Regions from separate parts of the Clostridium sp. CM041 genome, predicted to be linked through region 2. Evidence: riboswitches for the same ligand, from Rfam matches in the RefSeq annotation. Region 2 holds a riboswitch; each other region holds the start of a gene.
What was found. Region 2 has a riboswitch for cobalamin ahead of ACWJJT_RS08585 (YitT family protein). Riboswitches for the same ligand answer to the same signal wherever they lie in the genome.

Region 1 (7,567 bases), 1.3 Mb from region 2:
GTAGTACCGCTTTATAATAAGGAAAGTAAACCTTCAGGAGTTTCGCCAAGAAATGTAGGTCAGAAATTTATGCTGGAAGCTTTAAGCGCTGACTCAGTAAAAGCACCACTCGTAATTATAAAAGGACCTGCAGGAACAGCTAAAACATTATTTTCATTAGCGGTAGGTCTTCAAAAAATATTACAGGATAGTAATGAACATTACAGAAGAATTTTAATTTGCAGACCCAATGTTACTATGGATGAGGAAATAGGGTTTTTACCTGGTACAGAACAAGAAAAAATATCACCATTCATGAGGCCAATATTTGATAATTTAGAGATACTTGTGGAATCTGATGAAAAAGAACGTTACAAAAATGAAAAGCAACTATTAGATAAAATAAATGACTTGTTTGATAGGAGAATTATAACTACTGAAGCTGTTGCTTATCTTAGAGGAAGGTCCATAGTTAAAAATTGGGTAATTATAGATGAGGCACAAAATTTGTCGCCGAAACAAGTTAAAGCAATAATAACTAGAGTTGGAGAGGGAACTAAGTTGATTCTTATAGGTGACCCAGAACAAATAGATCATCCTTTCCTTGATTCAAGGTCAAATGGTTTGTGTTATGCCTCTGAAAAAATGAAGGGTAGTGACTTGTGTTATCAAGTAACTTTGAAATATGATGAATGTGAGAGGTCGCCCCTAGCATACGAAGGCTCTAAAAAATTATAAAAATCTAATTCTATAGAAGAGAGTATAAAAATTTATACTCTCTTTTTGTATTAATTTATCATATGATATTTATATTCACAAAAATTACATTTAAAAGATGTGTTAAAATATATAGTTTTATTGTATAATATGATAGTACATAATAAAGAAAAGGATGGGAAAGATGAAAAAAATAGAAAAATGTGGGAAGAGAAAAAAAAGAAGTCAAAGCACGCTTGTTTTATTTTTTATAATATTTGAATTAACTTTTACAGCTATTACAGGCCCATTTATGATTTATTATGGTCCGTTTAAAAATGTAAAGACTACAGTGGTAGGCGCAGCAATGACCACCCTTACCTTACAGTGGCTAGCAACATCATTTTTATCCGATGAAAAAATAAAAGAAATTATGAAGGACCAAGTAGTGGAAACTATAGCTCAAAATAACTCGGCTGGCGTAAATATAGAAAATAAAGATGATAATAGTATTGAAAGATATAATATTAAAGGGACAAAATATAAAGGTCATGTGTTAGTAATCAGTGACGCGACTAGATTAAAAGTAGGGTATAGTAGTAAGCTCAACCAGGAAGGTCAATTAAGGGAAGGTCAATTAACTAGTGATATTGCAAAAGATAATAATGCAATTGCAGCAGTTAATGGTGGCGCGTTTACAGATAAAGCTGGTGACACACTTTGGGCAGGAACGGGAGCAAATCCAACAGGAATTATAATGTCTAATGGTAAAGAAATTTTTAATGATATAAAAGATGAAAATGAAAAAACAGAGGTTGTAGCATTTACTAAATCGGGAAATTTATTAGTTGGAGCTCATTCAATTAAAGAAATGAAAGAGCTTGAAGTGATGGAAGCGGTATCCTTTGGTCCGGCACTTATAGTTAATGGACATAAAACTATAAATACGGGTGACGGACGTCAGGGGATAGCACCTAGAACAGCTATTGGACAAAGGAAAGATGGTGCAATAATATTATTAGTTATTGATGGTAGACAGATAGGTAGTTTAGGTGCTAATTTAAGAGAGGTGCAAGATATATTGTATGATTATGGGGCTTATAATGCTACTAACTTAGATGGAGGTTCTTCTTCTACATTGTTTTATGATGATGAAATTATAAACAATCCTAGTGATAGTTTAGGAGAAAGATCTATACCTTCAATTATTTATGTGGAGAGTAGGTAATGAAGTGAAATTTGAGCATAGTACATTTTAAATTAAAGGAGAAGAAACTATGAGCTGGAAGAAAAGAATAAGTATATGGATAATATTTTCATTATCCATGCAATGTTTAGGTTTATTTTATATAGATCATTATTTTTTAGCTACTGATTCAAAAATGGTTACGGAAAAAATTGTTGAAAATAAAAGCGATAAATTAAAAAATATTGATATTACATTGCCAGCAAACGTAGAAAATATATTAGCATCCTATGATGCTAAATATTTATGCTATTATGAGAATGAAGAATTAAAAATTGCTAACTGTAAGGATGGAAGCGTTAAAAATATAGAGGCGGAAGATGGAAGTAAAATTTCTTTTTATAAATGGCTTCCAGATAGAAATAGAATGCTTTTAGTAGAGAAAAGTGATGATGAGTCTAGTAATTTAGTATTGTATTCTTATGACGTAGCAAAAGGTGAAAAAGCGAAGATTAAAGATTTAGCCTGGACTGATACAAATGCTGAAGTAGAAGATACTCAACTATCAATTTTAACAGGGTTTATTTACGTAAAAGTTTCAAGTAGTGGTGAGGGAAGCAGTATATATAGAATTACAAGAATGAAAGATATGACAAAAATTGATACAATACCAAAGAGTGTGAGTAATATGGCATTAGCGCGCCATGAAGATAATTTGGTGTACGAGGGATTAGTCTATAATAAAATGTATTCTACCACCCTTGAGGAACCTATAAATATTAAAGGTGTAGAAAAACTTACTTTAATTGGCACTGATGATGATGACAATGTGTATCTTGGAGAATTAAAAGATAATTTGGTAAGCAAAGTTTATTATGGTAAAACATCAGAAAACACTGAAAATTGGAAAGTGATTGATTTACAAAAACCTTGTAAAAAAAATGATCTATTCGTTACATCTCTTGGTAAGGTCTATCAAAATGATGCAATGAAGGGTGTAATAAAAGATGTTAGTTCTGGAACTGAAACTAGCTATAAAGGAGAATTATTGCAATTGTATACTAAGGGAATAGTATCATTAGTTAATAATAAAGAAGTATCTTTTGTTCTTTTTAAGTAGTCGATACTATGATGTTTTATTTAAGACCTTATCTTTTTAAGATAAGGTTTTTTCTATAACCTGAAAATATAAGTTAATTCATAAGGATATAGTTGTGGTAATATATTATTTTATTTTAAGAATATTCAATTCAAAATAACAATAAACTTTGTTATAATAGATATATTAGACATCTTAAAAAATAACAAGTCAAAGATGCATTAACAAGGTGAGTAGCGATTAACATTGCCTACCATGTAGGAATATAAGGAGGAATAAATTTGGATACACAACAAATATTAAATAAGATTTTGATGATACCGGCAATTTTATTAGCATTTACTTTTCATGAGTATGCGCATGCTATCGTAGCGGATAGGTTAGGAGACAAAACTCCACGATTTCAAGGGAGACTTACGCTGAATCCAATCGCACATATAGATCCAATGGGATTTCTTATGATTATATTAGTAGGGTTTGGTTGGGCAAAGCCTGTTCAGACAAATCCTAGTGCATTTAAAAATTATTATAAGGATGATTTGAAAGTTTCAGTTGCAGGCCCAATTGCTAATCTGATTCTAGGGTTTGTATTTGCAATTCTGACTGTGTTATTTTCGAAACTTCCACCAATTCATGGTGGATTATATACTATTATTAGCCAAATTTTAATAATTACAGGGTACCTAAATTGTATTTTGTTTTTTCTTAATTTAGTGCCAATACCGGGATTTGATGGATCTCATATAGTTAGAGATTTGTTCCCAAAGTTTTTTTACAATTTACCAGATGCAATTTATAGGTATCAATTCTTAATATTTATGGTGTTAATATTGCCTATATTGCCTGGTGGACAATCAGTTTTTACTTATATCGTGCAAGCGCCAGGGTTATGGTTATTTAAACAGTTTTTAAATATTGCAGGGATGTTTTAAATAAAAAGTAAATTTCATAAAAATTATAAATGTAGGGAGAAAAACATATGCGCTTAAGAAAAAAATATTGGGCTAGGCCAGAGCTGGAAACTAGTCATATTGTAATAACTGACCAATATGATCACAAAGGAAAATGGAATGAAGAATTTAAAAATAACAATGCAATTCATCTAGAACTAGGTTGCGGTAAAGGTAGATTTATATCAGAAAAGTCCAGGAGAGATCTTGATATCAATTTTGTAGGCATTGATTTAAAAGATGAGGTTCTGGTATTTGCCCTTAGAAAAGTAATAGAAGTAAGAGAAGTTGAAGGGGAACAAGACATAAATGTACGTCTTATGCCAATGAACATTATGCTTATTGATGATGTGTTTGCAAAAGATGAGATAAGCAGAATTTATATAAATTTTTGTAATCCTTGGCCAAAAGACAGACATAATAAAAGAAGATTAACTCATACTAAGTTCTTGACGAGCTATAAGAAATTCTTAAAACCGGGATCTGAAGTTTGGTTCAAAACAGATGATACAGAGCTATTCGAAGAATCAGTAGACTATTTCAAAGAGTGCGGGTTTGAAATATTATTTTCAACCTATGATTTGCATAAGAGTGATTTTAAAGATAATGTAGTTACAGAATATGAAGCTAAATTCACAGAAATAGGGAAACAAGCTATGTTTCTACAAGCAAAATTAATTTAGCGAATTTAACCATATGAGACTTAAGCATTTTAGATTCTTATTTATTGACAGGATTAACATAATGCTATAAACTTAATTACATAGAAATGTATTAAATTGAAAATTTTAATAATGAAACTTATGAATTATATTAGTTAAAAATGAATAGATTTGTTTAGGTGCCTTTTATTAATCAGCCAATAAAGTGGATGAAGTTACTTTAGTAGATGATTAGTAAGGTGAAAAGGGAATGTGGTGTAATTCCACAGCAGCCCCCGCTACTGTAATTGAGAGAAAATCTTTAATAACTACCTGAAAGGGAAAGTGATAAGAGAAAGTGTATCAAGAGCCAGGAGACCTGCCTAAATTAGTAATATTAAGCTTTCGGCGGGAAAGAACTGTAGAATTCAAGTTAGTGCAATGAAATATTTGTACATAACAGCAGGTGCGCAAGCTTGCTGTTTTTTTGTTGTGTGCCAAGTACGAATACAAGCAGGAAGAAAGGAGAAATAATAATGGCTAAAGTAATGGTTCAAGGAACCGCTTCATCAGTAGGAAAAAGCATATTAGTAACAGCACTTTGCAGAATTTTTGTGCAAGATGGGTTTTCAGTATGTCCTTTTAAGTCACAGAATATGTCATTGAATTCTTATATTACATTGGATGGAAAAGAAATGGGACGTGCGCAGGTGCTTCAAGCCTATGCGGCAGGATTGGAGCCAGAGGTATATATGAATCCGATTTTATTAAAACCTACCTCGGATAAAAAGTGCCAAATTATCGTTAATGGAAAGGTTTTTGGGAATAGTACAGCTATGGAATATCATAATATGAAATTGGAATTCAAAGACATGCTAAAAAAGCAGTTTGAAGAATTAGAGAAGAAGTTTGATATTATAGTAATGGAAGGAGCAGGTAGCCCAGCAGAAATTAATTTAAGAGATAGAGATATAGTGAATATGGGAATGGCGGAACTTATAGATGCACCTGTGATACTCGCAGGAGATATAGATAAGGGTGGAGTATTTGCGTCATTAGCAGGGACTTTGCTTTTGCTTAATCAGGCAGAGAAAAAAAGGGTTAAAGCCACTATTATTAATAAATTTAGAGGAGATTTAGAAATCTTAAAGCCAGGACTTACAATGCTTGAGGATATTATACATATTCCATGTGCAGGGGTAGTTCCTTATTTTAGATTGGAACTCGAAGATGAAGATGGTGCAGTAGAATTTAACAAAAAAATTACTGCAGCTATTGATATTGCTGTAATAAAGCTTCCACATATATCGAATTTTACGGATTTAGACGCATTAAAGGCTGAAGAAGATGTATCAGTTAGATTTGTTACAACTAAAGGAGAATTGGGCACGCCAGACCTCCTTATCATACCGGGAACAAAAAATACTATTGATGATTTAATTTCTTTAAGAAATTCAGGACTTGCAGAAGCGGTTCAGCAATATAGTGTAGAAGGTAACGTATTAGGTATTTGTGGGGGCTATCAAATGCTAGGAAATAGCTTAAGTGACCCTAATTGCTTAGAGGGAAATTCAAAAGAAACAGAGGGTATGAAGCTTTTAGACATAGACACAATATTTGAAGATGAGAAAATAACTACAAGAGTAAAGGCTCGTAGCATTAACATTAGGGATACTAGTATAGAAACTTATGGTTACGAAATACATATGGGAATTTGTAAATATGGTCATAATGCAAAACCACTTTTTGAAATCTATGATAAGAATGGTTCTGATACGTCATCCTTCGATGGAGCAATAAATGCAGGTGGAAATGTTATGGGTACATATATTCATGGAGTTTTTGATGGAGTAGAATTTAGAGAACATATGATTAATACTTTAAGGGTAAAAAAAGCTATGGAACCTAAAAAATCTAAGGTTTATGAAAATCTAAGAGAAAAAGAATTAGACAAGCTAGCAGATATAGTTAGAGATAATGTAGATATGGATTCAATCTATAAAATCATAGGAATAAAAAGAAAAAGTTAGGGACAGTTAACAACTATTTAAAAAATTATAACAGTATAAGATAGTGAGGAATTAAAATGGCAATACTATTTCAGACGAACATAATAGATTTAATTTTAGCGGTAATGTTAGACTTATTAATTGGAGATCCATATTGGTTTAAACATCCGGTGATTTATATAGGAAAACTTATTTCTAAATTAGATAAGTTAGGCAGAAGGATATGTAAAACTAATGGTCAAATTAAAATTTTTGGCGGAATTATTGTAGTTATAGTAGCACTTTCTAGTTTTTTAGTGCCTTTTATAATTTTGAGAATTTCTAATAAGTTTTTTTGGTTGTACCATATTCTCAATATAATATTGCTTTGGACAACAATAGCTGCTAGATGCCTTCATAAAGAAGGTAAAAAGGTTTATGATTCTTTAGTTAATGATGATATTTATGACGCAAGAGTTAAATTATCGTACCTTGTAGGGCGAGATACAAAAACCCTTACTGAGTATGAAATAGTAAGGGCTGATGTGGAGACCATTGCAGAGAATACAGCAGATGGTGTTATAGCCCCTATTCTCTATGCAATATTAGGGGGAGCACCTTTAGCTATGATGTATAAGGGCATAAATACCATGGATTCAATGCTTGGATATATGAATGAAAAATATAAATATATTGGGTTCTTTCCAGCTAAAACAGACGATGTATTTAATTTTATACCAGCAAGAATAACAGGGTTTTTAATCTGTTTGGCATCACCACTTGTTCGAGGAAATATTGCTTGCAGTATAAAAGTGATGATAAGAGATAGAAAAAATCATAAAAGTCCTAATTGTGCTTATCCAGAAGGAGCAGCAGCGGGGGCTATGGGAGTTAGACTAGGTGGTACGAATGAATATTTTGGAGAAAAAATGTATAAACCAACAATAGGAAACAAAATAAACGATTTGGGGAAAGAACATATAATAGATACAATAAAATTAATGTATGGGGCAATGTTTTATTTAATA
Region 2 (7,567 bases):
CGTATCCGTATATTTAGCTTACGAATTATATTATAATCCCATATATATTTTATGTCAATACATTTTCATATACCCTTAAATTGGACTTTAGGATATTTTACCTTTGCCAAGCCCTAGAGTTTAAGTTATAATTTTATAAATAATGGAGGTGTGTTTATGAATGTTGATTTTTCTAATATTAATCTGAATACCATTATTATGGTTGCATTAGCTATATTACTTGCTTATCTTGGTATTGCAGTATTTAAAATAATTGGAAGGATATTAAGCATTACACTCGGTGTCTTCCTTTTAATATATGTCCTTAAACAAATAGGTATTGCAATACCTGTATTAACTGATTTTCTTAGCTATCTTTTACAGGTGATAAATCCAATTATCGATAATATAAGACATTTAGTTACTTCTGTAAAGTTTAAATAGGCATATAATTCAGTTAGGTTTTTTATCTTTTGTAGTGAAATAAAAAAAACATGCTAATTAGCATGTTTTTTTATCGCTACTAGGGAATAATAATATTATAAAAACTAATTTTATTAGGAGATGACAACATTGAATGCTAGTCAATTTTTAACTTATAAAAACTGGGTTGTAGTTGGGGATGTATTAAACCCTTCCAAATATGCTTATAAAATATTGAATTCCTTAAAAAAACATGGATTTAACGCAGTGGGTGTAAATCCATCTATTGAAAATGAAGGGATTTATATCACCCTAAGTGATATACCCTACAAGGTAGAAGTTTTAGATTTATGCATTAATCCATATAAAGGTATTAAAATTCTTCATGAAGCTCATGCTTTAAAAATAGCTAAAGTCCTTATTCAACCAGGTGCTGAAAGCCCTGAAATAATTAATTTTTGTAAATCAAATGGAATGCAAGTAATAGAAGGATGTGCCTTAGTAGAATTATCAAAAATATAAATCAAATAAAATCTTTCCTCCCCAATACCGTTTTGTAAGCACAACATAAATAAATTTTGCACATTTTCAGAAATATTGCAGAAATTTGCAGAATGATTATTTCCAATGATAACACAATATTACAAAATAATGTATTACTTTGTGGTATAATTAAAATATTGCGGATAGGTAATTTACCTTTATATGTAAATTGCCTATCCGGCATTGTTTTATACTATAGCGGGAGGGGAATATATGGAATTAAACACATTGGAAAGCGAGATGCTAATTGACATTTACGATGCTGATATGTTGCCAGGAATGTCATTCGAAATTGAAAATTATAATTTAACAGAGGAAGATCCAAAAGAGAAGAATCAAGAATTTGCTTTCTATTTAGGAAAATTAAAAAAGTTAGGTTTTGTAAAATATGAAGAGAACGAAGCCTTTGTAAAATGTGGAAGTCGTAGCCCTAAATATAATAATAATGTAGTTATGATTTCTGAAGATAAAATACACATTGATTCTAAAGGAATAAAATTAGTAGAGTTGTATAATTACAGTAATTCCAAAATTCAAAGGAAACTGTATAGATGTGGCTAAATGATTAGCCCAAACAGTAAGAAATGAATTATTCGCTATGATATTATTTCAATTTGAATATTTTAAAGATCCATATAACAATGCAAGTAAACAATAGAATTCCAGTAATGGGGTTCTTTTTTTAATTTATATCATAAGACATATCATAATAACACTATCCTAAAGGTGTTAACATGGTATAATAAGGTATTGGTATAGTAAAAAATAATAAACAGAATGGAGTGATAAAATTGGAATTCAATTTTAATAAAGACTTGAAATTTACTATTGAGCAGACTATTAACAGCAGTGACACCGCAATTTCTTATGGATCTGGAAATCTAGATGTTTATGCTACTCCAGCTATGACAGCTCTTATGGAGAATGCAGCAACGAATTGTGTTCAACAAACTCTACCTGATGGTTTCACAACCGTTGGTATAGAGATTAGTGTTAAACATATAAAGGCAACACCTGTTGGCGTTAAGGTTAGAGCTGAAGCTTTATTGTCAAAGGCAGAAGGCAAAAAATTGTTCTTTAAGGTGGAAGCCTATGATGACATGGGTAAAATAGGTGAAGGAATTCATATAAGGTACATAGTAAATTCTGAAGAATTCATAAAAAAAAACAATACGTTAAATCATCACCTGTGATTCTATTTATCATCTTCGATGCTACTATTTCACAATTAAGACTGTACCTAACAAGGCAGTCTTTTGTTATGTTAAAAGTTACTATTTGTAGATACAATAGCAATATAAAAAAGCAGTAGAACTAACTACTGCAATTTTTTAGTTTTACTATATGATCTTTGCTATTGTTTTGTATATCACCACCAACTTAAAAAACCATTAAATCTCCATAATAATTGGAAGAATAATTGGCCTACGCTTCGTTTTTTCATACAAATATCGCTCTGTGGATTTTTTTATATTAGATTTTAATACATACCATTCAATAATTTTCTTGTCTAAGCACTTATTAAGCTCAACCCTAACAATTTCTTTTACTTCACTAATTAATTCATCCGATCCCTTTGCATATATAAATCCGCGAGTTATTATGTCTGGTCCTGCAATAATACTATAAGATTCGCGTTCTAAAGTAACCACAACAGTAAGCATGCCATCTTCCGCTAAGTGCTTTCTATCTCTAAGCACTATGCTTCCAACATCCCCAACACCAAGTCCATCTACAAATACAGATCCAGTGTGTACCCGTCCTGTTACTTTAGCTTCATCCTTTGTAAGTTCTAAAACCTGCCCTGTTTCCATAGTAAATATATCTTTGCCTTGCATACCTAATTTTTGTGCTAACTTAGCATGATGACTTAAATGTCTGTATTCACCATGAACTGGCATAAAATATTTGGGATGAACTAATGCGTGAATTAATTTTAATTCTTCTTGATATGCGTGACCGGATACATGTACTTCTTCTAAATCCTCATAAATTACCTCTGCTCCTTTTTTGAATAGCTCATTGATTACTCTAGATATAAGTTTCTCATTGCCTGGAATTGGAGATGCAGAAATAACAAATAAATCCTCTGGTTCAAGGGCGATTTTCCTATGAGTAGCAAAAGCCATTCTAGCAAGTCCTGCCATAGGTTCGCCCTGACTTCCGGTAGTTATTATTGTAATATTTTTATTGTAGTAATTTTGCATATCATCTATACCTATAATGTAACCTTCTGGTACATGGAGATATCCAAGTTCAATAGCTACTTGTGAGATATTGTCCATACTCCTCCCACTAAAAACAATTTTTCTACCATGTTTCACAGATGCATCTACAATCTGTTGGATTCTATGAATATTTGAAGCAAATGTAGCTACAATAACCCTTCCCTCTGCATTAGAAATTATTCTAGTTAGAGTCTTCCCTATAGTTTTTTCAGAAATTGTATGCCCTTCACGTTCCACATTCGTGCTATCCGCCATAAGAAGTAGCACGCCCTCTTTACCTAAATTTGAGACACGTTCAAGATCCATGACTAATCCATCAATGGGAGTATAATCAATTTTGAAATCACCAGTATGTAATATAACACCTAGTGGTGAGTGGATGGCAATAGCACAGGAGTCTGCTATACTGTGAGTAACCCTTATGAATTCAATTTTAAGATTTTGTAGTTCTATAGTTTCTCCAGCATTTACATTGTGAAGTTTACAATTAGATAATATATTGTGCTCCTTTAGTTTATTTTCAATTAGCCCTAACGTTAACCTAGTACCATAAATAGGTACATTCAATTGTTTTAGAATGTACGGAAGCGACCCTATATGATCTTCATGTCCATGAGTTAAAAAAATGCCTTTTACTTTTTCTGCATTATTTTTTAAATAAGTTATATCTGGAATTACTAAATCCACACCATACATTGCCTCATCAGGAAAGGCTATACCACAGTCTATAACAATGATTTCATCCGCATATTCAATAGCTGTTATATTCTTACCTATTTCTCCAAGGCCTCCTAAAGGAATAACCTTTATACTTTCCTCGTTTTTCACTAAATTCTCCCCTTCATTTATATCAATTATATTATTAATATTATTTTCTTTATTTTGCCTTTAATTATTAAATTAATACCTTTATGGGAGAATTTTTTTTACTTTTTTATAATCATTTTATTTATACCAAAATTGCAATTTAATTTGAACTAAACACAGAATGTACATAAACATTATAGTATAATAATATTATCTATATAAAAATAGATTTCATTACATTATAAATTTTATTTTTTGGAGGTTCACCATGAAAATAGCTGTAATAGACGCACAAGGGGCAGGTCTCGGTCAAACAATCATAAAAAAAATTCGTAAAGAAATTGACCTAGATATCTATATTGTTGCACTTGGTACAAATGCATTTGCTTGTTCAAATATGGTAAGAGCTGGTGCAAACATTGGTATAAGTGGAGAGGAATCAATTTGCTCATTTTGCAAGAAAAATAAAATCGATAGTATAATCGGTCCAATTGGAATAATATGTAGTGGCGGCATTAACGGTGAAATTACTCCCATGATTGCCACGTCAATATTTAATATGGATTGTACTAAATATATACTCCCACTACAAAAACATGGTATTTATATACCAGGCACAAGGAATATGCAAATCAAAGATATCATTAAAGAGATTGTACTTGATATAAAAAGTAATATAAAATATCCTTTTATATAATAAGGTTTATACATAATATTTAAAATACCAGTTCTTTATCCTCTGTAACTTTAGCATCTGACTCATACAAAGACTTTATTAATTCTTGGGTTAATACCTCTGTTGGTATTCTATAACTAACAATTTTGCCCGCTTTCACGGCATAAATTTTGTTAATCCGCTCTATTAGCTGTCTAAAAATTTTTATTTAATGTTTTAAGGATTTAAATCCGTATCCAAAGACCTCATAAATATTATTCACTGTTACAAAAGCATCCTTATCAACAAATTTTATGAATTTTTTAAGTGTTATAAACTCCCTTCTTCCTACTATAACCACAACAACTTCTTTATCCTCATCTGAAAAATCCCCTACTCCGTTATATACAGTAGATGTTTTATCTAGCTTTTCTCTTATATATTTTCTTATCTTATCGCTGTTCTTACTTATAATTGTAACTTCTTTGCACACATTTATTCCATCTATGATATGGTCTATAAGAAAACCATTAAATATAACTCCGAGCATTGCATATAATGATAGCTTAATTCCAAAAGCAAAAACTGCCATTAAAATAACAATTAAATCACATATTAAAACTCCTTTTCCTAAATTTATATGAAAAAATTCATTTAATATCTTAGCTAAGATATCTGTCCCCCCTGTTGAAGCATTTTGATCAAAGACTATAGCTGTACCTATTCCTGATATTAGTATTCCAAATATAAGTTCCAGTAAAATATCTCCTGTAATTGAATTATTAATAGGTATAAACTTTTGAAATACAATTATAATACCTCCTACACCAAAGCTTGCATACACACTTTTTCCACCAAAACCCTTTCCGATAGCAATAAATGCTATTACAAACAAAATAAGGTTTATTATCATCATTATCCAACCTACGGATAATCCCCCTGTAAATTTATTTATAACTATCGCTAATCCATTCGCCCCACCTGTCGCTAAATTATTTGGCATTAAAAAGAAATATAAACCTGCTGATACCATGAACATTCCTATGTTTATAAGCACAAATTCCTTTATCTTTGTTTGCATAATATGCCTCCTTATAATTATCAATTGTATTACCTATCCTCTATAAAATAATCATAATTTCTTTCTCAACGAAAAATTAAGCCCTTTAGCATTTATGCTAAGGGCTTGATAATAATACCAACCATATTTGTAAAAAACGCAAAATTTAAATGCATTTTCATACAAATATGCGTCACACCCCCTATCACTCGTAGCGTTCTTGGTGTATTAATAAAGGCAGGTCTTCTGACTTTGGATCACAGTCGCTTTAATCCTTCCCAGCAAAATTGTCAGTGGTATAATTTAGAGCTTCTCACCATTACAGCGGCGGGACCGTTCAGGCTTTTCACCTGGTTCCCTTTTAAATGAAATGCAAAACATCTCATACCTTTAAATTTAATATTAAGTTAAATTAACATATTATTACATAACCAAAGTATACATTTTAAATACTTGATTAATTTAAGCTTTCCTTATTTTCAGTAAGCTGCAATAGACTCACAAGGGGCAGGTCTTGAACAATCAATCATAAAAAAATTTGCTTGTTCAAATATGATATTTATATAACAGGCATTAATTATCACCTCCAAATCCGTATGATTTACTTACCATAAGATATATAAATATTAGGGCACCAATCATAGAAATTAACTACTTCTATATGATATGCTTTAAACATACTAAATTTATCTAATATATGTTTTTTGCATCTACCCTTCGATCTACTATATCTAAAAACTTTTCTAATTTCATTCCACTTTTCAGAGCTTCCTCTAGTCCTAAGTCAATGAATTTTATTATATTATTTTTAATTTCCCAAGATATAAAATCTTCAGTTACAAACGTTCCCTTCCCTTGATAAGCTTTCAAAGTCCCCTCTTGTTCCAAGTCATTATATGCAGTGCTTACAGTATTTCTGCTTACTTTTAACATTTCAGATAATTCTCTTTCTGTAGGTAATTTTGTTCCGACTTTGAGGGTTCCTTTTTCTATTTTATCTATAATCTGTTGTTTAATTTGAATATAAAGTGGCACTCCACTTTTTCTATTTATTATAACATCAATAAAAATCCCTCCCAAAGCATATTGAATTAATTGACTAATTCACTCCAATCATTGACACGACCTCTTAATCATTAAATCATCGCCTGCGGTGCTGCTAAATCTTCTTTTCCACTCTTTGATTAATTCTTTCCTAAATTTAGGGTGAGCTATATTTATTAAAGCTCTCCCTCTTTCTTTTAATGTCTTTCCCCTTAGTTCCGCTATACCATACTCGGTAACTACATAATGAACATCCGTCCTTGATGTCGATGCTATAGCTTCATTGTCTATTAATGGAACTATTCTAGAAACCTTACCATTAAAATCTGTTGATAGAACTGCTATTATCGCTTTACCACCTTTGGATTTATTCGCACCTCTAATAAAATCTACTTGTTCGTAGGCTCCACTAAATTGTTTTAATTCTATAGACTCTAATACTATTCGTCCCATCAAATCTATTTGTGTACATGAACTTATTGATACCATACTATCATTTTGACTTATAACATATGGATCATTTACATAATCAACAGATAACATATCTATCATTGGGTTATTATTAGCAAAATTATATAGTTTCTTCGTTCCCATTAAAACCGCAGCTACTATCTTATTTTTATGAATAGTCTTTCTCTTGTTATTTATAACTCCAGCTTCTACAAGGTCTACTACTCCATCTGATATCATCTCTGAATGTATGCCTAAATCATTTTTACCCTTTAAATTTAAAAGTATGGCATCTGGTATAGCGCCTATTCCAAGTTGTAATGTCGATCCATCCTCTATAATTAAGGAGCAGTTTCTTCCTATTTCATTTTCTGCATC
Region 3 (7,567 bases), 980 kb from region 2:
AGTCAAAATTATTTTTTTATTTTGCTATTTATATTAGTTTTTAATATTATCTACAGTCAGTGATGTGAATATGTTTGAACATAGTATGCAAACAGGCTATAATATATTAAATACAACATATTGTTTATTTTATATAAATGTTTGGAGGGAGAAAATGGTTTGCAACAGCTGTAAGAATGAATTTACTAATATTAATGGATTAAAATTTTGCCCATATTGTGGAGAGAAAATAGAAGAAAAAATAGATTTAGAAGATGAACAGCTTACTAATAAAAATAATAACAGGGATAAAGAAAAGACAGTTGGTGTGGACAAAAAAGAGGAAAAACATCAGGAGACGATAGCGATGCCTGCAATAACTGAGGAAAATATAAAAAAGGATAAAAGGGATAAGTTTTTTGCTTATTTAAAAAAAACATTTGTGCATAAGAAAGTAATTATACCTATAATATCATTATTAGTTGTTACCTCGGTCGCAGTCTTTGCATACACAGTTTTTATTGTTAAACCAGTGGATGAAGTGAAAATAAAAGACGACTTGCTAGGAAAAGTAGTAACTCTTCCTAAAGGAACAGTAATAAAAATAAGCAAAAATGATATGAAAAGCTTTAAGATAAATAGTAGGAATACATATAAGGGCAAGGATGACATAAAAGTAGATTTAACTTTAAACAATGGCGCTATTGAGGCAAAGACTTCTTTGGCTCTAGTATATAATGATGAAGGAAAAAATCAATGGAAGATTAGCCCTAAAATTATAGTTGAGAGCGTTAATTCATTGAAACCGTTGGTAGGTATGAATGAAAAGAAGTTTTGGGCTGGATTAAAAAAATTAAGTATTAATATTGCAGATATACCAAAAGCATTAGGTGGGCAAGATGTTACAAATCTTGGCATGGTTTCAAGAACACCGGATTTAGAAAACAAAAAAGAAGAAATTTTGGTGACAGCTTCTATAGACAGTGGACTTCTGGTTTCTACAGGAAAGATAAAGTGTAAGCTTATTTTTGATAATGAAACTTGGAGAATTGATACCATTGAAGAAAACAGCGCAGAAGGCTCTAAATTAGTCTTATCACCAACTTTTTCTGATGAAAAGGTTATTGAAACTATAAAAGAACAAGGAGTGGGAGAAACAGTATCCTATTCAAGTTTTTTTGGTGGTAAAGAGTTTGCTATAAATGATAGATTTACTAAAAACATTAATATATCTGATAAAAAGTTTGATGTACAAAATGGAACATTAATTGTTACTGCGAATAGGGAAAGTATAGTAGGAGAAATAAAGTTGGAATTATCAACTAATTATACTTTCTCAATATCTTTCGCCAATATATCTTTTTTAAATAGGTCAAAAACTACCGTTAATAGTGGGACAACAAACAATGTCTCTACAGAGGTAATAGTACCCTCTATTACAAATGCTGAAATTGAGGGGAGTAATCTTCTTTTCTGGTGGTCTAATAACCATAAAATAACAACGGAAGAAGCGAAGACCTTTAAATCTAATGAAATATTGTCTAAAAAGGGATTAGATAATATAAAATATGTTTATGGAAGTATTACTTATAAAGATGATAAAAAGAATGAAAACAAAAACGTTTCTTTTGTAGCACTATATTTTCTTGTTTACGATGCTGACAAGGGATATAATTGGAAATTAGATAAACTAGTTGGCGAAGATTCGCCCAATTATAAGGCATATAAAAATCAATAGATGGAACAATTTATTGCTTGGCTCATAAGATATTTTATAAATCTTATAATGCAAAGGAGCAGTTATGTATAATAGATATAATAGGATAAATCCGAGCATTGTTAGTTATGCAAGTGGAGATGTAAATGGTGATGGAATAACAGATGCTGTGTACTTAACAGGTATAAAGACACCAGATAGTCCATATATTCAAAGTATCAACCTTGTAATTCAAGATGGAATAACAGGTGGGTTTGCTAGTATACCACTTAGTGAAAATGCAGGATACAATCCTACACTATTTTTGGGGGATTTTACAGGAGATGGTGTAGAGGATATTTTAATAAGTATTGCAACAGGTGGTAGTGGTGGAATAATGTACTATTACATTTATTCGTTTATTAACAATGAAGCAAAATTACTATTTGACTTTAATGTATATAATGAGCAATATAAATACGAGGTTACTTATAAAGACGATTACAAGGTTGAAGTTATCAGTAAGAAAAATAATCAAAAATACATTATAGATATATCCAACAAGGACGCCGATTATTTAAATGAAATATACGACGAAAACGGAAAGCTAAAGAATCCAATCAACGGATTCGTTGATCCTATAAGCGGCTTATATCCTGTGGATTTTGATTCAGATAAAGTATATGAGCTATTGGGTTATCAAAAAATAGCTGGAAGATACCATGCAGACTCCTTAGGATATGTTTTAAATACTTTAAAATGGAAAGATAAGATATTTGCTTTGGATAATCAGCAAGTAGCTATTAATGGATTACAAGTATAGGTATACTTGTAACGACAGTTTTGGAGGAGAGCGAGAAACGCTCTCCTTATTTTTTGAATAATTCTAAGTAATCTCCATACCCTTCATCGCAGAGCTTATGAATTGGTATAAATTTTAGTGAAGCACTATTTATGCAATATCTTAATCCACCCTGGGAAATCGGACCATCGTTGAATAAATGTCCTAAATGACTGTCACCATATTTGCTCCTTACTTCAGTTCTCATCATACCATGGGTTGCATCCTTATTTTCTTTAACGTTAGCATCCTCAACAGGCTTTGTAAAACTAGGCCACCCACAACCTGAATCAAATTTATCAAGAGATGTAAATAAGGGCTCTCCACTATTAATATCTACATAAATGCCTTCTTCTTTATTATTCCAAAATTCATTTTCAAAAGATTTTTCTGTGCTGCTTTCCTGACTTACTTCAAACTGAATTGGAGTTAAGATCTTCTTTAGTTCTTCTTTACTTTTTTTAGTATAAACTTTATTATCCATAATAATGCCTCCTTAATAATGAGTATAATATTTATTGCACCAATTAATAGTTATTATATACTAAATACATTATAAGCAACAGGGGTAAAGATGTTTTGAAAATAGTATCCTGAGGGTATTAATTCTCTAGTTAATATAATTTATTTTTAATATATTTGGTTAATATGTAAAAGAATAAACTTTTAAAAATCGCACTATTTAATTATACTGTTCAAGTGTTATAATAAGTAAGGGGTGGTAATAAAATGTCGAAAAAAAATTTAAAAGTAATTCTTTTTACAACGATAGGGATTATATTAATAGTAATGGCAGTATTTATGTTTAATTTTTTTACAAAAGTAGATAGTGCAACAAAAACATTTGATACATATAAGAATAAGTGGGTAAAGCAGGATTTCAAAACAATGTATAGCATGCTTTCAGTTAAAACTAAGGAAACAATAACTGAAAAGGAATTTGTAGACAAATACAATGCTATTTATAGTGGAATAGAGGCTAAAAGTATATCTATTAATGTGGAGAATGAAGATAAAATTAAGGAAGGAAATAAAAAAGCTATAAATATACCATTTTCTATAGTTATGGATACTGCAGCAGGGCAATTAGAAATGCCAGGCTACCAGGCAACTATGGTGAAGGAAGAAATTAACAACAAAAATCAGTGGACATTGGTTTGGAATGAGAAAATGATATTTCCTAGTATGGAAGCGGGAGATAAGGTTAGGATAGAGCCAGAAGTGGCTATACGCGGAGAAATTTATGATAGGAATAAAAAACCACTTGCAATAAATGATTTAATTGTTACGATTGGAATAAAACCTATTACATTTATTAAAAATAAGGATGCTAATATATCGCAGATGGCTAAGATACTAGATATTGATGCTTCAGTTATAGAAAACAAACTAAAGGATAATGAAAATTCTGATCAATTTATACCGATTATTAACATATTGCGTAGTGAAAAAGTAAAAATAGATGGAGTTATGAAGCTTGACGGCGTAATCCAGAACAAGCCTAAAGGTAGAGTATATCCAGGTGGGGAAGCTTTGGGGTCGCTTATAGGATACATAAAGCCGATAACTGCGGAAGAACTACAAAAGAATTCTAGTAAAGGGTATAACTCATTTAGTTTAATAGGAAAGGCAGGTCTTGAACAGGTTTATGAAGACAAGCTTAAGGGTGAAAATGGGGCAACAATATATATATCAAAACAAAATAATAATAATAATAAGGTTGTAATTCTTAAAAAAGAATCAAAAGCAGGTGAAAATATAACATTATCAGTAGATAGTGAACTACAGAAGAAAATATATGAAGGGATGAATAAAGAGCCGGGAGCCAGTGCAGCAATAAATCCAAAAACTGGAGAGGTATTGGCTTTAGTAAGCTCGCCGTCATATGATTCAAATGCAATTACTACTTATGTTTCTAATACCCAAAAGGCAGAATGGGAAAAAGCAGGGGATCCATTTAAAAATAGATTTAAGGCTGTATATTCTCCAGGGTCTACATTTAAACTGATAACGGCTGCAGTTGGGTTAGAGCAAGGGAAGATAAAACCTAGTGAACTTATTAACATACCGGGAAACGAATGGCAACCAGATAAATCATGGGGACTCAATAAGGTTACTAGGGTTGGTGAACCGAGAGAGTCAGTGAATTTACAGGATGCATTTGTATACTCTGATAACATATATTTCGCAAAGGCAGCTCTTAATATAGGTAAAGAGGAATTTATAAAAGGATGCAACAGTTTTGGAATAGGTCAAAAGCTTCCAATAGATTATCCAATAGCAAATTCACAAGTAGCCAATGGTAACAACATTAAGAATGATGTAGCATTAGCAGATACTGGTTATGGTCAAGGGGAGGTCCTTATGAGCCCACTTCACCTTGCACTATCGTATAGCGCAGTTGTTAATGATGGAAATATTATGTCTCCAACTTTAGAAAGTTTGAATGAAAAGGTAAAGGCTAAGGTATGGAAAGCTAATGCAATTTCCGCGGATAATATAAAATTTGTAAAAGATGGTCTCACTGGAGTTATCGATAACCCAAATGGTACAGGTCATGCGGCAAAAGTTGATGGGCAAGCTCTCGCGGGTAAAACTGGAACAGCGGAACTTAAGAAAGATGACAAGGATAAAGCTGCAGAAGAAAATGGATGGTTTATATGTATGGATACAGCTAATCATAAAATAGTAGTATCAATGTTAATGGAAAACGTTAAAGAGAAAGGTGGAAGTCACCATGTGGTACCTATTGTAAAAGGAGTAATGGAATATTACTTAAATAAAACACTGAAATAGCGTTAGAAAGTAGGTAGAATGATTTACATTGCTTTAATATTTTTTTGATGTTACAATAAAAATAGTCAACTTAATAAAAATTGAATATTGTTTTAGGTGCCCTGTAACAGGGGTTAAAAGGGAAAGTGATTATAAAACCACTGCAGCCCACCGCTACTGTATTAGAGGATGAAATCCAAAGAACCATTGGGAAACTGAGAAGGTTGGAGAGTAAGATGATGCTAAAGCCAGTAAACCTGCCTATTGCTTGAAATTTTAGTCTTCGGAGGGAGGATGAAAAATGCGTAATTTAACAATAATATTGGGTTATCCAATATGTGAAAAATTCAATTGCATTATTCCACATCCTTGAGATGTGGTTTTTTTGTTTGGTGATTTTTTTATATAAGGGTATATTATTAAAATAATAAGGAGCACACTATGAAAAAAATTATACTTATAACAGGTGGCGCAAGGAGTGGGAAAAGTACATATGCTGAGAAGCTAGCTAAAGAAGAGAAGGGCAACGTACTTTATATTGCAACTTCAATTCCGTTTGATGATGAAATGAAGGACAGGGTAAAAAAACATAAAGAAAGAAGACCAGCTTCTTGGTATACTTTTGAAGGCTATAAGAATTTAAAACAGGTATTCTATAACGAAGAAATGCAGTTTGATACGATTTTATTAGATTGTATTACAATAATGACTACAAATCTTATGTTTGAAAAAGGGGGGGATAATTTCGATGATCTTAATAATCAAGCTATAAGTGCAATGGAAAAAGGGATTTTACAAGAGGTAGCAGTATTTCTTGACGAAGCAGAAAAAAACTTAAAAACAATAATTCTTGTAACTAACGAAATTGGCTCTGGAATTGTACCAGAATACAAGATGGCAAGGGTTTTTAGAGATATTGCGGGTAGAGTTAATCAGTATATTGCATCAAGGGCTCAGGAAGTTCATATGGTGGTTTGTGGTATTCCAATTAAAATTAAATAAGTAATTAAGAAATTAAAATTTATGGAGGTAACTTATGTTTAAAAGAAAAAGTATAATAAGTCTAGTTTTAGCTGTTTTTGTTTGTGTTGTATTTAGCGCGTGTGGTAGCAAGGGTGAGAATAAAGGGTCGCTTAATACTACTAAAAAGGAAACTAACGCTGTAGTATATCCGCTAAAGGTAGTTGACTCATATGATAGAACGGTCATCATTGAAAAAGAACCTAAAAGAATTATTACAATTGCACCAAATATAACAGAGGGAATATATGCACTTGGTAAAGGAAGCAGTGTAGTTGGTAGAAGTGATTACGATGATTACCCAGCTCAGGCCCTTAAGGTTACATCTGTTGGTGACTTATTGCAACCAAGTGTAGAGAAAATTGTTGAATTAAAACCTGATGTAGTTATTGTATCAGCTCTTTTTGATAAGGCTATTATTAAAAAATTAGAGGCTCTTAATATAAAGGTTGTAGCGCTTGGTGGTGAAGAAAATTTTAATGGTGTGTATGACACAATGTCAAAACTTGGTCAGGTTGTAAATGCTAGTGGGGAAGCCCAGACAATAGTATCAGATATGAAAAGGAAAGTTGCAGAAATAACTGATAAGGTTAAGGATGCTAAGAAGCCAACAGTGTACTATGTAGCAGGATTTGGCAAGAGTGGTGATTTTACAGCAGGAAAAGATACATTTATAGGTAGTATGATAGACATTGCTGGCGGAAAAAATGCTGCGGGCGACGTAGTTGGTTGGAACTACAGTGTAGAAAAGCTTGTAGAAAAGAATCCTGATGTGCTAATTTGTTCAAAGCTCTATGATTCAAAAAAAGGTATAGAAGCTACCAATGGTTACAAAGATTTGAATGCAGTTAAGAATGGCAAATTATTGGAGATTGATGAAAACATTATTGTTAGGCAGGGACCGAGACTTGCAGAAGGACTTGAAGCAATTGCTAAATTAGTTCATCCTGAACTTTTCAAATAAAAGGGGTTAAATAACCATGACGTTTATAGAAAATAAGAGTTATTATCGACGAGTTTTTGCAGTAGGGGTATTTTTACTCCTAATTGTAATGATTGTAGCAACAAATTTTGGGGTAGCAGATATTTCTTTAAAACAGACAGCCCTAATTATTATAAGCAAAATTCCAATATTAAATAACAGTGTATCCTTAGATGGAATTAATCCTACATCTGCAATCATATTGGTAAAGTTAAGACTTCCTAGAATCATTTTATCCTGTTTAGTAGGAGCAGCACTTTCAGTGGTTGGTACT
Region 4 (7,567 bases), 250 kb from region 2:
AGGAATTGTCCAGTGGATAACTTATTATATATTAATAAAAGTGCTGCCAGTAGATATTACAGCAATATTTGTAGTTATTATACCGATAGTTATTACTGGAGGATTACATGTGGATGGACTTGGAGATACTTGTGATGGTTTCTTTTCGTTTAAAGGAGACAAACATAAAATAATAGAAATTATGAAGGACAGCACAGTAGGCACTTATGCAACTATTGCTATAGTATTTGATATGTTAGCACGATATGCAGCGGTCTGCACTATCATAGGAAAGAATTTACCACTCATATTAATTGCAACGCCAATAATTGCAAGATTTACCGTTGTCTTTATATCTTTTATTGGTAAGAATGCTAAAGAAACAGGCTCGGGTAATATATTTATTGGAAATATTGACATAAAAAGGGTGGTAATTTCGGGTGTTATAACTATTGTATTTGGAACCTTATTAATAGGATTTAATAAAAGTGTTATATTGATACTATCAGCGTTACTTTTAAGTTTCCTATTTAATAAGTTTTGCGAGAGTAAAATTACGGGACTTACGGGAGATAGCTTAGGAGCTAATAATGAATTAGTTGAAATTCTAACTATGATTTTATTTATAGCAATATAACAATATAACAATAAGGTAGATGTAACAATAAGGTAAGGTAGATGAAATAAATGGGGACGGTTAACAATTATTTATCTTCTAAAAAGGTACAAGTTATTTATCGAAACTTGTACCTTTTTATTGTTGATTTAATTTATTGAACACTAATTTTAGATATTTTTATATTATACATAGTAAAATGTATATTTTTGATACTTGTCCATATTTTATTAAAAACAAATGTCCATCTGTTATCCTATTTTTTTTATTTAATATAACAGATTTAATAAATAGATAGGTTAAAATAAATAATTAATCATAATATTGAAACTTAATAAATTATTACTAAGCATAACGTTTAATAAAATCCATGATAATATTCTCGTATTTTTCTTCTGTTCCAATTAATTCGATGCCAATAGTGCTTAATCTTGATACTCTAGCCTGTGTAATGTTTCCAAGAGTGCTGGATATATCGCTAGATTTAAAATTGCAGAGGCTCCTCATTAGAACAACGGTTAAGGCTTTTGCCCGTACAAGCTTTCTACTGTACTTCATATAAAGATTAGTCTTTGATACATTCATCTTTGACGCTATAAATTCTATTATATCTTCTGGCTTAAAATTCCTTACAAGTATCTTTCGTTCACATTTATACTCTGCTTTTTCATCTTTAAATTCTATTTCTTGTTTTAATTTTTCTCCATTACAGCGAAAGATAAGATTATAGTAATTCTTTCTTGCATTTTTTAGGTTATTACCAAAAGAACTCATAATAAATCCGTAATCAACTAATTTAAAGGAATCATGTCTTTTTCCTAAAAATATGGCTAGACTAGAAAAAGCATATTTTTCGGGACAATTTTTATATTCATCTATATCCGTAGGATTATTGTGTATATATAGGGATAAAGTCTTCAAATATCGTTCATTATTAACTATTTTACTCTTAAATCTATCTTTAAAAAGATGTCCTTCCCTTTTATACTTTTTATTAAAATACATTGCATAAGAAAAATTTATTCCATGCATTACTTTTGATATATCAGCACCATTAGCATCAATCATTAAATGTGAATGGTTATCCATAAGACAGTAACCGTAGATTTTAAAATTATAGAGATATTTATACTTCTTTACAAGTGATAAATACTTGTTCTTATCCTCATCATCCTTAAATAAATTTATTTCGCTGATACTTTTGCACATAATATGAAATATAGAGTCATCTGTTTTTTCTCTTGCCTTTCTTGGCATTAAAATCACCCTTCCTCATAGATTTTCATTTGAATTATTGCCTATGAATCGGGATGATATTCATATTCATAATCTTAAGTTAGCATATAAATAGTTTAAATAGTTGTTAACCGTCCCTAACTATTTGCCCTATTAAACTAAGGTTACACTCTAAATATTGACAGTAAGGCTTAAGTATAATAAACTAGAACTAATAGAGAATTGAATATAATTTTAGGTGCCTTGAAATAGGTGAAAAGGGAATGCGGTTTGAATCCGCAGCAGCCCCCGCTACTGTAATTGATGAGAAACTTTTAAATTCCACTTCGTAAATTAAAAATGAGGGAGGAAAATTAAAGGAAGAATCAAAAGCCAGGAGACCTGCCTAAATGATGTTAACAAGCTTTCGGAGGGAAAGAACTATTTAATTATGGATTAATTAAAAAGTAGTCGCTATCGTATGCGTACTATTTTTTTTGTTTTAAAAAGCATTATATGTAAATGTTATGATATATTTCTGAAAATATTTAGTAAGGTGGATGAACGAAATGAAGAAGGCAATTTTAATTGTAAGTTTTGGAACAACACATGAAGATGCAAGAAAAGTAACTATCGATGCAATAGAAGATAAAATAAGACATACTTTCGAAGATTATGATATAAGAAGAGCGTTTACTTCGCATATTATTCTTAGAGTACTTAAGAATAGGGGTAATATTCATGTAGATACTCCAGAAGAAGCTTTGGAAAAGTTAAAAAGCGAAGGATATAATGAGGTAATTGTTCAGCCTTTGCATGTTATTCCTGGAGTAGAATTTGATTATATAAATAATGTAGTTAATAGATACAAAGAATGTAAAGCATTTAAAAATATCTTAATAGGAAGACCTCTTTTATGTTTTAAGGGTGAAGAATCAGACGTGCCAGATGATTACTCAATAATGGTGGATGCTCTATCAAAGCAATTGCAACCAATGGATACAGTAATTTTGATGGGGCATGGTACAAACCATATTGCAAATGCAGTATATTGCTGTTTTGAAAGCGTTTTAAGGGATAGAGGTTTTAACAATGTACATGTAGCAACCGTGGAAGGGTATCCAACTTTGGAAAGAGTAATACCTAATGTTACTACCCGGAGTATTAGCGAAGTCACTTTAATGCCACTACTGTTCGTAGCGGGAGAACATGCCAAGAATGACATGGCGGGAGATGCAGAGGACTCCTGGAAGAGTATTTTAGAGGCAAAAGGGTTTAAAGTTAAAATATATCTGCATGGGTTAGGGGAAAATAGTGACGTTCAAGACATTTATATACAGCACATTAATGATGTAATTAATGAAAAGTTTAAGAATGTAGGGAAAACACATAAGGGAAATTAAAATTCTGCGTAAGTTATAAGTAACTAAAGTACGGTAGATGAGAGTTACAAGTAGAAAGGAAGGTATTCAATGATACATGGTGGAGATGTTTATACTAATGGATTACTTGAGGGGCGAGAATTAATAGATTACAGTTCTAATATTAATCCATTAGGGGTTCCTAAAAGTTTCACTGATAACATTAGTGAAGCCGTAGATGCTTTAACAAGATATCCAGATATTCAATATAGGGAGGTATTGAAAGAATTAAAAGAATACATTGATTGCCCAAAAGAATATTTTGTTTTAGGAAATGGGGCTGCAGAAATAATTGACTTAGTTATAGCTTGTCATAAAAATCTACTAATTGTGGTGCCATCTTTTGTAGAGTACGAAATTGATGCTAAAAAGTGGAATTGTAGTATAGAGTATTCTTATTTAAAAGAGAAGATTGATGATAATACCTTATTAAAGCATGAATATGCTGAGCTTTCCTATGATTATGAGGATATTCTTAATAGATTACAGAGTGTAGAAGGTGTGGTTTTAGGTAATCCGAATAACCCCAATGGCAATATCATAAATAAGGCTGAGTTTCAAAAAATTCTTGAATATTGTGAATGTAACGACAAAGTCATAATAATAGATGAGGCTTTTATAGAATTTACTGGAGATTCACAGCACAGTTTCAGTGAAAAAGTTAAAACATACAAATGTTTATTTATAATAAGAGCATTAACCAAATTTTTTGCGATGCCTGGTATAAGGTTTGGGTATGGAATAAGTAGTAACGTAGACCTATTAAAAAAAGTTAAAGAAAAACAAAACCCCTGGAACATAAACTGTTTTGCAGAAATGGCTGCACGTCATGTGTTAAAAGATAACGTTTATATTGAAAAAAGCAAAGAGTGGATAAGAGCGGAAAGGCCTAGGTTTATAAGATCACTTGAAAATATTTCATTTATAGATAAAGTATATTTAACCTATGGAAATTATGTATTATGCAAATTAAAAGGACTGGACTCAGAGACACTTTATAAACTATGCCTAGCTCAAGGATTTGTTATAAGAAAAGCAGATAACTTTAGAGGAATAGATAAACAATATGTAAGGCTTGCTATTAAGGATAATGATAGGAATGGAAAATTGATTAAGTGTTTGAAAAACTTAGAATTGATAGTGAAAACATTGGGGGACAGTTAACAACTAATTGCACATTAGGGGATAGTCCGCAAAAGGATGTGAATATAAATGAAGAGTATAGTCATAGCTTCAGATTCAAGTGGTGGTGGTAAGACCACAGTAACACTCGGAATTATGAAAGCGTTTAAAAATAGGGGATTTGAGATACAAGGGTATAAAGTAGGACCTGATTATATAGACTCAGCTTTTCATACAAAGATAACAGGTAAAGGTTCAAGAAATTTGGATTTGTATCTTATGGGAGAGGCGGGAGTTAAGGCTAGCTTTTCTAGAGGATGCGGAGAATTGGGTGTAGTCGAAGGTGTAATGGGTTTATATGATGGAAAAGGCATAAATACATCCTATTCTGCGTATCACGTGTCAAAGGTTTTAGACTTGCCTATCATACTTGTATTGTCTCCAAAGGCTCAGGTAGCAACCCTCTGTGCAGAAATTAATGGAATAGTAAATTTTAAAGATGCAAATATAAAGGGCATAATACTAAATAATATAACAGAAAATTATTATAAGTTACTTAAGGCAGCAATTAAAGAAAACTGTAACTTGAAAGTGTTAGGCTATCTTCCAAAAGATGAACGATTAAGCTTAAAAAGTAGGCACTTAGGGCTAATTCAAAGCAGTGAAACAGAGGATTTAGATGAGAAAATTGAAATCTGTGCCAAGTTATTAGAAAAGCATTTGGATATGGATTTATTGTTAGAACAATTTAAAGAAAGTGAAAGGCATATAGATGATTTCCATGTGGAGAATAAGGGGAAAAGGATAGCTGTAGCCTATGACAAGGCCTTTAGTTTTTATTATAAAGAAAATTTAGAGCTTCTAGAGGAAATGGGACAAGTTATATATTTTAGTCCAATTAAAGATAAGAAGCTACCCAGTAATATTGATTTTCTTTACATAGGTGGAGGGTACCCTGAGGTTTTTATAAAGGAGCTATCTGAAAATACATCAATGCTTGGCAGTATAAAAAAAGCTCTTGATAATGGGCTACACTGTTACGCCGAATGTGGAGGATTAATGTATCTTACTGAGGGAGAAAAACTGCAAGGCGAAGAAAAAATATCACATAATACTGTTGGCTTTTTTAAGGGGTATTACACCTTAACAAAAAAGCTTCAGAACTTTGGGTATGCAGAAATAAAGGTAGGGGTAGAAAATAATATTTTACCACAAAATATGAGTATAAACTGTCATGAGTTTCATAAATCTATTGTTAATTTATCTGAAGAAAAGGTATTTAAGCTTTCTAAAGAGGGTTATGATGGATATGAGAAAAATTGGCAATGCGGATATGTTAAAAAAAATACTGTGGCAGCTTATGGACATGTGCATTTTTGGGGAAACTTACAATGGTTTAAGGAGATTTTTAAATAGATTAATTAGTTGTTAACCGTCCCTACCTATGAACACTTATTTAAATTAAAAGAAAAGGAGATTAAAATATGGATTATATAAAGATTCCTATGGATATAGAAAAAAAAAGCTTCGAAATTATTGGAGAAGAAATGGGAGCACATAAATTTTCCGGCAGAGAGCTTTCAATAATCAAAAGAGTAATACACACTACAGCAGATTTCGATTATAAAAACATAGTTTATATTAGGGATGGAGCTATTGATGAGGCTGTAGAGTTACTTAAAAATGGAGCTACCATTTATACTGATACAAAAATGGCGCTGGCAGGTATAAACAAAAAAGCTCTTAAAGATTTAAATTGTAAGGCTTTATGCTATGTAGGCGATGAAAAAGTGGCAGAGATAGCAAAAGCGCGTCACATAACGCGGTCTATGGCAGCAGTTGAAAAAGCGGTAGATGATGGAGTAGAATTTTTCATATTTGGAAATGCACCTACAGCTTTGTTTAGATTAAAGGAACTGATCGAGGAAGGAAAGTGTAATGCTAAATTTATATTGGCAGCACCTATAGGTTTTGTTGGAGCAGCAGAATCTAAGAAAGAAATTGAAAAATTAGATCTGCCAATGATAACAGTGCGAGGAAGAAAAGGTGGAAGCACAGTAGCTGCATCCATTTTAAATGCACTGATGTACATGATAGTAGATAGGAGTTAGTAATCCGCTAGAGTTTCATAGTTATTAGGCATTTTGAAATAAATGTTAGGTATCTTTAAATGAATAAGAAACTTAACAGGGGGTACGTAATAATGCTGAATTTATATGTTAATAGTAATGGAAAAAAGCTTAGATGTGGATATACCACTGGTTCTTGTGCTGCTGGGGCAGCAAAAGCTGCCACACAAATTTTATTTTATGATACCGAAATAGACGAGATAAGGATAGATACTCCAAAGGGTATAGAATTATTGCTACCAATATCTAAGGTAGCAAAGGGAGAAAATTTTGCTGAGTGTTGTATTATAAAAGATGCGGGGGATGACCCTGATGCAACTAATGGTATAGAAATTTGGGCAAGGGCTGAAAAAGCAGAATCAGTATATACATTAAAAGGTGGAAAAGGTGTAGGGATAGTTAGAGGAGAAGGATTATATGTACCCAAAGGGGAATGGGCAATAAACCCAGTACCTAGAAAAATGATAGAAAAAGAAGTAAAAGAGGTGCTTCCTAAGAACTCTGGGATTACAATAACTATATTTGTACCTAAGGGAGAAGAAATAGCCAAGAAAACATTTAATCCTAGACTTGGCATTGAAGGTGGTATATCAATACTCGGAACAACAGGAATTGTGACACCAATGTCAGAAGAAGCTCTCACACAATCTATACATATAGAAATATGTCAAAAGGTAGCTGCGGGGCATAAAAATCTTACCTTAGTTTTTGGTAACATGGGTGAGATTGTGGCTGCACAGGTAGGCCTTAAAGTTGACAATATAGTAATGATTTCAAATTTCATAGGATTTGCACTAAACAGCTGTATGGAAAAGGAAGTAGAAAGTGTAATTTTAGTAGGACATATAGGAAAGGTAAGTAAAATTGCAGCGGGATGTTTTCAAACTCACAGTAGAGTATGTGATGTGAGGCTTGAAGTAATAGCTTTAGAACTGGCATTGGTTGGAGCGCCTACGCAGCTTATTACACAGGTATATAAGGAAAAAACTACTGAAGGAGCAATAAAGCTAGTAGGTGAAGATTATAAGGATATATATGAAAATATTGCAAAGAAGGTAAAGCGAAGATTATTTCAGTATACTTAT

Region 1: it holds a riboswitch for cobalamin, as region 2 does, so the genes downstream of both, ACWJJT_RS14910 (cobyric acid synthase) here and ACWJJT_RS08585 (YitT family protein) in region 2, are expected to answer to the same signal.
Region 3: it holds a riboswitch for cobalamin, as region 2 does, so the genes downstream of both, cobU (bifunctional adenosylcobinamide kinase/adenosylcobinamide-phosphate guanylyltransferase) here and ACWJJT_RS08585 (YitT family protein) in region 2, are expected to answer to the same signal.
Region 4: it holds a riboswitch for cobalamin, as region 2 does, so the genes downstream of both, ACWJJT_RS07460 (sirohydrochlorin cobaltochelatase) here and ACWJJT_RS08585 (YitT family protein) in region 2, are expected to answer to the same signal.

Annotation. Positions count from the first base shown of each region.
Region 1 covers NZ_CM143648.1:3,150,721-3,158,287, forward strand. Annotated here, with positions in the region: gene ACWJJT_RS14885 (PhoH family protein) at 1-717, shown strand, start outside; gene ACWJJT_RS14890 (phosphodiester glycosidase family protein) at 881-1,903, shown strand; gene ACWJJT_RS14895 (hypothetical protein) at 1,953-2,981, shown strand; gene ACWJJT_RS14900 (site-2 protease family protein) at 3,275-3,892, shown strand; gene trmB (tRNA (guanosine(46)-N7)-methyltransferase TrmB) at 3,940-4,593, shown strand; cobalamin riboswitch at 4,768-4,952, shown strand; gene ACWJJT_RS14910 (cobyric acid synthase) at 5,088-6,581, shown strand; gene cbiB (adenosylcobinamide-phosphate synthase CbiB) at 6,662-7,567, shown strand, end outside.
Region 2 covers NZ_CM143648.1:1,829,823-1,837,389, forward strand. Annotated here, with positions in the region: gene ACWJJT_RS08555 (hypothetical protein) at 157-423, shown strand; gene ACWJJT_RS08560 (CoA-binding protein) at 553-924, shown strand; gene ACWJJT_RS08565 (hypothetical protein) at 1,159-1,506, shown strand; gene ACWJJT_RS08570 (thioesterase family protein) at 1,737-2,138, shown strand; gene ACWJJT_RS08575 (ribonuclease J) at 2,337-4,001, opposite strand; gene ACWJJT_RS08580 (DUF3842 family protein) at 4,249-4,677, shown strand; gene ACWJJT_RS08585 (YitT family protein) at 4,865-5,716, opposite strand; cobalamin riboswitch at 5,915-6,102, opposite strand; gene ACWJJT_RS08590 (GntR family transcriptional regulator) at 6,386-6,730, opposite strand; gene ACWJJT_RS08595 (acetyl-CoA hydrolase/transferase family protein) at 6,809-7,567, opposite strand, start outside.
Region 3 covers NZ_CM143648.1:853,626-861,192, reverse strand. Annotated here, with positions in the region: gene ACWJJT_RS04135 (hypothetical protein) at 155-1,717, shown strand; gene ACWJJT_RS04130 (VCBS repeat-containing protein) at 1,782-2,498, shown strand; gene msrB (peptide-methionine (R)-S-oxide reductase MsrB) at 2,545-3,000, opposite strand; gene ACWJJT_RS04120 (penicillin-binding transpeptidase domain-containing protein) at 3,246-5,312, shown strand; partial or broken gene ACWJJT_RS04115 (hypothetical protein) at 5,368-5,430, shown strand; cobalamin riboswitch at 5,390-5,570, shown strand; gene cobU (bifunctional adenosylcobinamide kinase/adenosylcobinamide-phosphate guanylyltransferase) at 5,733-6,293, shown strand; gene ACWJJT_RS04105 (ABC transporter substrate-binding protein) at 6,328-7,275, shown strand; gene ACWJJT_RS04100 (FecCD family ABC transporter permease) at 7,292-7,567, shown strand, end outside.
Region 4 covers NZ_CM143648.1:1,581,195-1,588,761, reverse strand. Annotated here, with positions in the region: gene cobS (adenosylcobinamide-GDP ribazoletransferase) at 1-616, shown strand, start outside; gene ACWJJT_RS07465 (transposase) at 941-1,852, opposite strand; cobalamin riboswitch at 2,050-2,234, shown strand; gene ACWJJT_RS07460 (sirohydrochlorin cobaltochelatase) at 2,380-3,213, shown strand; gene ACWJJT_RS07455 (pyridoxal phosphate-dependent aminotransferase) at 3,283-4,395, shown strand; gene ACWJJT_RS07450 (cobyrinate a,c-diamide synthase) at 4,444-5,769, shown strand; gene ACWJJT_RS07445 (precorrin-8X methylmutase) at 5,838-6,464, shown strand; gene cbiD (cobalt-precorrin-5B (C(1))-methyltransferase CbiD) at 6,557-7,567, shown strand, end outside.